2 regions of the Paenibacillus sp. FSL E2-0201 genome follow, and region 1 is predicted to be linked to the other one. Evidence: a T-box and tRNA genes for the amino acid it is inferred to sense, from the RefSeq annotation. Region 1 holds a T-box; the other holds one or more tRNA genes.
What was found. A T-box is a leader RNA that pairs with one kind of tRNA and senses whether it is charged. The one in region 1 lies ahead of ileS (isoleucine--tRNA ligase), so its partner is inferred to be a tRNA-Ile.
Positions count from the first base shown of each region.

Region 2: it encodes a tRNA-Ile, which carries the amino acid that the T-box ahead of ileS (isoleucine--tRNA ligase) is inferred to sense. The anticodon was not compared.

Region 1 is NZ_CP150154.1:5,073,267-5,076,652, forward strand. Features, by position in the region: gene ileS (isoleucine--tRNA ligase) at 1-1,965, opposite strand, end outside; T-box leader at 2,336-2,610, opposite strand; gene NSU15_RS22970 (DivIVA domain-containing protein) at 2,851-3,363, opposite strand.
Region 2 is NZ_CP150154.1:904,733-908,118, reverse strand. Features, by position in the region: gene NSU15_RS04030 (YdeI/OmpD-associated family protein) at 1-294, opposite strand, end outside; tRNA gene NSU15_RS04025 (tRNA-Gly) at 397-467, opposite strand; tRNA gene NSU15_RS04020 (tRNA-Pro) at 480-553, opposite strand; tRNA gene NSU15_RS04015 (tRNA-Arg) at 584-660, opposite strand; tRNA gene NSU15_RS04010 (tRNA-Gly) at 669-743, opposite strand; tRNA gene NSU15_RS04005 (tRNA-Leu) at 750-833, opposite strand; tRNA gene NSU15_RS04000 (tRNA-Lys) at 849-924, opposite strand; tRNA gene NSU15_RS03995 (tRNA-Gln) at 932-1,006, opposite strand; tRNA gene NSU15_RS03990 (tRNA-Asp) at 1,023-1,100, opposite strand; tRNA gene NSU15_RS03985 (tRNA-Met) at 1,126-1,202, opposite strand; tRNA gene NSU15_RS03980 (tRNA-Met) at 1,274-1,350, opposite strand; tRNA gene NSU15_RS03975 (tRNA-Val) at 1,368-1,443, opposite strand; tRNA gene NSU15_RS03970 (tRNA-Glu) at 1,450-1,521, opposite strand; tRNA gene NSU15_RS03965 (tRNA-Ser) at 1,650-1,742, opposite strand; tRNA gene NSU15_RS03960 (tRNA-Asn) at 1,748-1,823, opposite strand; tRNA gene NSU15_RS03955 (tRNA-Ile) at 1,827-1,903, opposite strand; rRNA gene rrf (5S ribosomal RNA) at 1,961-2,077, opposite strand; rRNA gene NSU15_RS03945 (23S ribosomal RNA) at 2,150-3,386, opposite strand, start outside.

The DNA of each region.
Region 1 (3,386 bases):
ATAAAGCGTCAAGAACGCATGTGTATTCACCAGTGTATCTACAACTTTAGATTTGGTTTCCCCTACAAGACCACGGGAGAACCGTTTGTTGTTCCACGGTGCACTGTCAGACAGAATCGCCCAACGGAAAGCATCCGTTCCGTATTCATTCATGATTTCCCAAGGATCAATAACATTGCCTTTGGATTTGGACATTTTTTGACCGTTCTCATCGAGGATATGGCCTGTAGCGATTACCGCTTTATATGGAGCTTTACCTTTAAACAAGGTAGATACAGCTAGCAAGCTGTAGAACCATCCACGGGTCTGGTCGATCCCTTCACAGATCATATCCGCTGGATACTGATCATTCAGCTTATCTTCGTTCTCAAATGGATAGTGGCTTTGGGCAAAAGGCATTGAACCACTGTCAAACCAAACGTCGATAACTTCCGGTGTGCGAACCATCTCTGCACCTTCACTGAAAGGACTACGTAGCTTGATCTTATCTACAAAAGGCTTATGCAGCTCGATATCCTCAGGCACATCGCCGATTGCCATGGCTCTCAGTTCTTCAATGCTGTGTGGAGCGAACTCTTTGCCCGTTTCTTGACATACCCAAACATTAAGCGGTGTACCCCAGTAACGATTACGGCTGATATTCCAGTCCACCAGTTCATCCAAGAACTTACCAAAACGGCCTTCGCGTACATGCTCAGGGTACCAACTTACGCTGTTGTTGTTAGCAATGAGCTGATCCTTGATCGCTGTAGTGTTGATGAACCAGCTGTCTGTTGCGTAATACAAGAGCGGTGTATCACAACGCCAGCAGAACGGATAGCTGTGCTCGTATTTTTCTTTACCGTAAAGTAATCCTTTTTCAGACAAAGCTTTAACGATATCCAAATCGCAATCTTTTACGAAGCGTCCGGCAAAATCAGACACTACATCGGTATACTTACCGGAATTATCAACCACGTTTACGAAGCTGATACCGTTCTCGCGGCAAGTCTTGTAGTCATCTTCACCATGCGCTGGTGCCATGTGTACGATCCCTGTACCGCTGGAATCTGTAACGAAGGAAGCACCTACGATGACATTGCTTTTCTCTGCTTTGATGTATCCGAAAGGAGGAGCGTAAGTTTTGCCGATGAACTCGGAACCTTTATGTGTCGAAAGGACGGTGTGCTCGCCTTTCATTACTTCTTCCACCAAATTCTTAGCAACGATGTACACACCATCTTCTTGTTGTACACGTACATAATCCATGTCAGGGTTCATGGCTAAAGCCATGTGCGCTGGCAATGTCCAAGGTGTAGTCGTCCAAGCTAGTACGTAGTCTCCACTGTCATCCAGTTTGAACTTTGCAGTCGCACTAAGATCCTTGACGGTTTTGTAGCCTTGAGCTACTTCGTGGGAGCTTAGGGTAGTCTGGCAGCTTGGGCAGTAAGGGCTAACGCGGTGTCCGCGATAGAGCAACCCTTTGTCATGAACCGTAGCCAAGATGTTCCACACGCTTTCGATATATGTGTTATCCAAGGTTACGTAAGGATTATCTAAATCCGTCCAGTATCCGATACCCTCTGTAAACTCGCGCCATTGCTTCTCGTAGCCGAAGACGCTGTCTTTACATTCCTGAATGAATTTCTCTACACCATATTCTTCGATCTCTTGTTTACCGGAGATCCCAAGCTTCTTCTGCACGCCTAGCTCTACTGGAAGACCATGTGTATCCCAGCCCGCTTTACGTACCACACGATAGCCTTTCATCGTTTGGTAACGACCGATGAAATCCTTGATTACACGGCCCAGCACGTGCCCGATATGCGGTGCACCGTTCGCTGTAGGAGGACCTTCGTAAAATACATAGTTCGGACGTCCTTCACGGTTCTCCATGGATTTGCGGAACGTATTTTCGTCGCTCCATTTCTTCAGTATGCGGACATCTCTTGCCCGCGCTTTTTCTCTGACATCTACTTTTTGCATGTGATGGTCAATCCTTTCATGATTTAGTCTCTGAGCGACCTTGCACAGCTGGTCGCACGTGCTTTTGTTCTTGGCACCCGAGCCGCGATCCCGCAGGGCAGCAGGGGCTCGGGGGGCCAATTCGCGATCTTGCGCAGCTGGTCGCTCACCGCTTTTGCCGTGAAGGCCCCGCAGGCGAACCCGCAGGGGAGCCTAAGAAGGGCCGCTCCTTCAGCCACATGAGTCCGTTCGCTTCCACCACCGTACCCATTTGCACGAGGCTTTACTTTGCGGGTGTCCAGAGGGCAGCAGCCCTTGGGGTCCCCCTTAGCAAGGGGGATTTAGGGGGATGGCCCGCCCCGGAACAACAAAATAAGCGTCATCCCACCCCCAAAGGGGCGAGACGACGCTCGCGATACCACCCTAATTCTGCGCATGAGCACATCCTTAAGGGGAGTGTATTCAGCACAATCTCAGTCCCGCGCGTAAATCTCATGCACAGGTCCGGTGTAACGTCCGGCAGACGGCTAAGCTTACGCACGATCAACGCTTCAGCTTAACTTCTAGGGGAAGATTTTCCGGCAGGGTTCGAACAATCGGCTCTCAGCAATCGCCGACTCTCTGGAGAACGTTACCTTGTCGTACTTGTCCCGTCATCGAATACATATAAACATTATACAGATATGTTCTATTTATAGACTTTTTGAGTCTAAATGTCAACAACCGCTTGCCAAATCCGCAAATAGGAGCATACCAACGATGGCGGAAGATCCTTTATTAGGATCGATTTTAACGGAAAATAAAAATAGAGGGAATAGCTCCCTCTATTTAGCCAATTCTGGTTTGAAATTATAAAAGTCCAAAATCCTTCCTACTCACAAACCAAATCAGCATTCATCACAATGATTAGATACGATGTAGAACATCATCCTTAAAAGTTACGTTCTCGCTCGCCTCACGACTCTCCAAGGCATTCCAGTCATCCTGTGACAACAGCTCCAGCTGAGCTTCCACCAATGTCCGGAAACGAGTACGATAGATTGAAGCTTGCTTGCGCAACTCTTCAGTCTCAATAGCAACTTTACGGGATTTGGATAACGCTTCGTTAATAATCCGATCTGCGTTCTTTTCCGCTTCCTTGATAATAAGCTGCGATTCCTTCTTGGAGTTGTTCTTCACATCATCTGCCGCTTCCTGAGCGACTAAGATCGTCTTCGATAAACTCTCTTCAATGTTTACAAAATGATCCAAACGCTCTTGAATGGACAAAAGCTGATTCTGCAGCTCTTTGTTCTCACGGATAACACTTTCGTAATCTTTAATTACTTGATCCAGAAATTCGTTGACCTCGTCCTCATCATAACCGCGAAGTCTCCGAGAGAACTCCTTGTTATGTATATCGAGCGGTGTTAATGGCATGCTGTGCACCTCCTAGAAATTTC
Region 2 (3,386 bases), 2.6 Mb from region 1:
GAAATCCTCTGGAGCTTCTACCTCTCGTAATTGATGATCCTGCTCCATCGTCACACGCACAATATCACCAGGTTGAGCTTTGGCTAGATCCCGTAGTTCTTTCTTTACCACCATAAAATACTTTCCGTTTCCATGGGGCATAAGCGTTCCTCTATAGGGGATTCCATTTACAGTTCCTTTTACCTGTACCCTGGACTTTGTTTCAAATATTTGTTCGGCATCAAAAGGGACGTTAAGATAAGTCCAGCTCCCACTTGCATCAGGTCGCACTAATTTAGCTTCGAATTCAAACATAGCTACCTCCTCAACTAAAAGCCCTAAGTTCTATTGTATCCATATGAATGTAACTATACAAAAAAACACCTGCCTATAATAGACAGGTGTTTCTTAATTATAAGCGGGTGATGGGAATCGAACCCACGCTATCAGCTTGGAAGGCTGAAGTTCTACCATTGAACTACACCCGCAAAGGTATAAAATCGGGATGACACGATTTGAACATGCGACCCCCTGGTCCCAAACCAGGTGCTCTACCAAGCTGAGCTACATCCCGTCAAAACATGTAATGACTTAGTAATAAAAATGGCGCGCCCTGAGAGATTCGAACTCCCGGCCTTTTGATTCGTAGTCAAACGCTCTATCCAGCTGAGCTAAGGGCGCAAAAATTATGGAGCGGAAGACGGGAATCGAACCCGCGACCCTCGCCTTGGCAAGGCGATGCTCTACCGCTGAGCCACTTCCGCAAAATATGGTGCGCGTGAAGGGACTTGAACCCCCACGTCGTGAAACGCCAGATCCTAAGTCTGGTGCGTCTGCCATTCCGCCACACGCGCACACTTTAAAAATAATGGTGAGCCATGAAGGACTCGAACCTTCGACACCCTGATTAAAAGTCAGGTGCTCTACCAACTGAGCTAATGGCTCTCATAAATGGCTGGGGATATAGGATTTGAACCTATGCATGACGGAGTCAAAGTCCGTTGCCTTACCGCTTGGCTAATCCCCAACAATAATTAACTAAATGGCGGAACCGACGAGATTCGAACTCGCGATCTCCTGCGTGACAGGCAGACATGTTAGGCCAACTACACCACGGTTCCACAGACATAATGCATAAATGTAAATTGGTTGCGGGGGCAGGATTTGAACCTGCGGCCTTCGGGTTATGAGCCCGACGAGCTACCGGGCTGCTCCACCCCGCGTCATTTAATAAGTATATACTATTCATTTACACTACGCCAGCTAGTCCCAAAACATCATGCTTAAGAAAATTTGGTTGCGGGGGCAGGATTTGAACCTGCGGCCTTCGGGTTATGAGCCCGACGAGCTACCGGGCTGCTCCACCCCGCGTCGTTCTTAAATGAATATGGTGGAGGCTGAGGGGATCGAACCCCCGACCCTCTGCTTGTAAGGCAGATGCTCTCCCAGCTGAGCTAAGCCTCCATGTTATGACCCGTATGGGATTCGAACCCATGTTACCTCCGTGAAAGGGAGGTGTCTTAACCCCTTGACCAACGGGCCATGCTAATAAACTTTATGGCGGAGAGAGAGATACTCTCACTACTATCGAGATTGCGAAGCATTCCTAACGAAGCTTATGCTTCAACGAACCACCAAGGCTTCTCATCCCTAACAGGGAAGTAAATTCATGGCGGAGAGAGAGGGATTCGAACCCTCGAGACGCTTGTGGCGCCTACACGATTTCCAATCGTGCTCCTTCGGCCAAACTCGGACACCTCTCCATAAATGGCTCCCCGAACAGGACTCGAACCTGTGACAACTCGATTAACAGTCGAGTGCTCTACCAACTGAGCTATCAGGGAATATGGTGGGCCTTAGTGGACTCGAACCACCGACCTCACCCTTATCAGGGGTGCGCTCTAACCAGCTGAGCTAAAGGCCCTTTTAAGACATACGAATATTAAGGGCAAAAAAAATACCACGGGTAATGTGGTTGTCCGCTTGGCGGCGTCCTACTCTCCCAGGACCCTTCGGTCCAAGTACCATCGGCGCTGGAGGGCTTAACGGTCGTGTTCGGGATGGGTACGCGTGGAACCCCTCCGCTATCGCCACCAAACGGGCATTACAGCGTAATGCTCAGGCTTAATCGCCTGAAAACTGAATCCGAATTGAATTTGCATTTTAAGTATAGGATAAGCCCTCGACCGATTAGTATTGGTCAGCTCCATGCATTACTGCACTTCCACCTCCAACCTATCTACCTCGTCGTCTTCAAGGGGTCTTACTAATTGGGAAATCTCATCTTGAGGGGGGCTTCACGCTTAGATGCTTTCAGCGCTTATCCCGTCCGTACGTAGCTACCCAGCCATGCTTCTGGCGAAACAACTGGTGCACCAGCGGTACGTCCATCCCGGTCCTCTCGTACTAAGGACAGCTCCTCTCAAATTTCCTGCGCCCACGACAGATAGGGACCGAACTGTCTCACGACGTTCTGAACCCAGCTCGCGTACCGCTTTAATGGGCGAACAGCCCAACCCTTGGGACCTACTTCAGCCCCAGGATGCGATGAGCCGACATCGAGGTGCCAAACCTCCCCGTCGATGTGGACTCTTGGGGGAGATAAGCCTGTTATCCCCAGGGTAGCTTTTATCCGTTGAGCGATGGCCCTTCCATGCGGTACCACCGGATCACTAAGTCCGACTTTCGTCCCTGCTCGACTTGTAGGTCTCGCAGTCAAGCTCCCTTATGCCTTTGCACTCTTCGAATGATTTCCAACCATTCTGAGGGAACCTTGGAACGCCTCCGTTACTCTTTAGGAGGCGACCGCCCCAGTCAAACTGCCCGCCTGACACGGTCCCCGTACCCGATTAGGGCACTAGGTTAGAACCTAGATACGATCAGGGTGGTATCCCAACGGCGCCTCCACCGAAGCTTGCGCTCCGATTTCTACGGCTCCCACCTATCCTGTACAGATCGTACCCAAATTCAATATCAAGCTGCAGTAAAGCTCCATGGGGTCTTTCCGTCTTGTCGCGGGTAACCTGCATCTTCACAGGTATTAAAATTTCACCGGATCTCTCGTTGAGACAGCGCCCAAGTCGTTACGCCATTCGTGCGGGTCAGAATTTACCTGACAAGGAATTTCGCTACCTTAGGACCGTTATAGTTACGGCCGCCGTTTACTGGGGCTTCGGTTCATAGCTTCGGGTTACCCCTAACCACTCCCCTTAACCTTCCAGCACCGGGCAGGCGTCAGCCCGTATACTTCGCCTTGCGGCTTCGCACAGACCTGTGTTTTTGCTAAACAGTCGCTTGGGCCTTTTCACTGCGGCCCCCTCGTGCTATTCACACTACCGGGGCACCCCTTCTCCCGAAGTTACGGGGTCATTTTGCCGAGTTCCTTAACGAGAGTTCTTCCGCGCGCC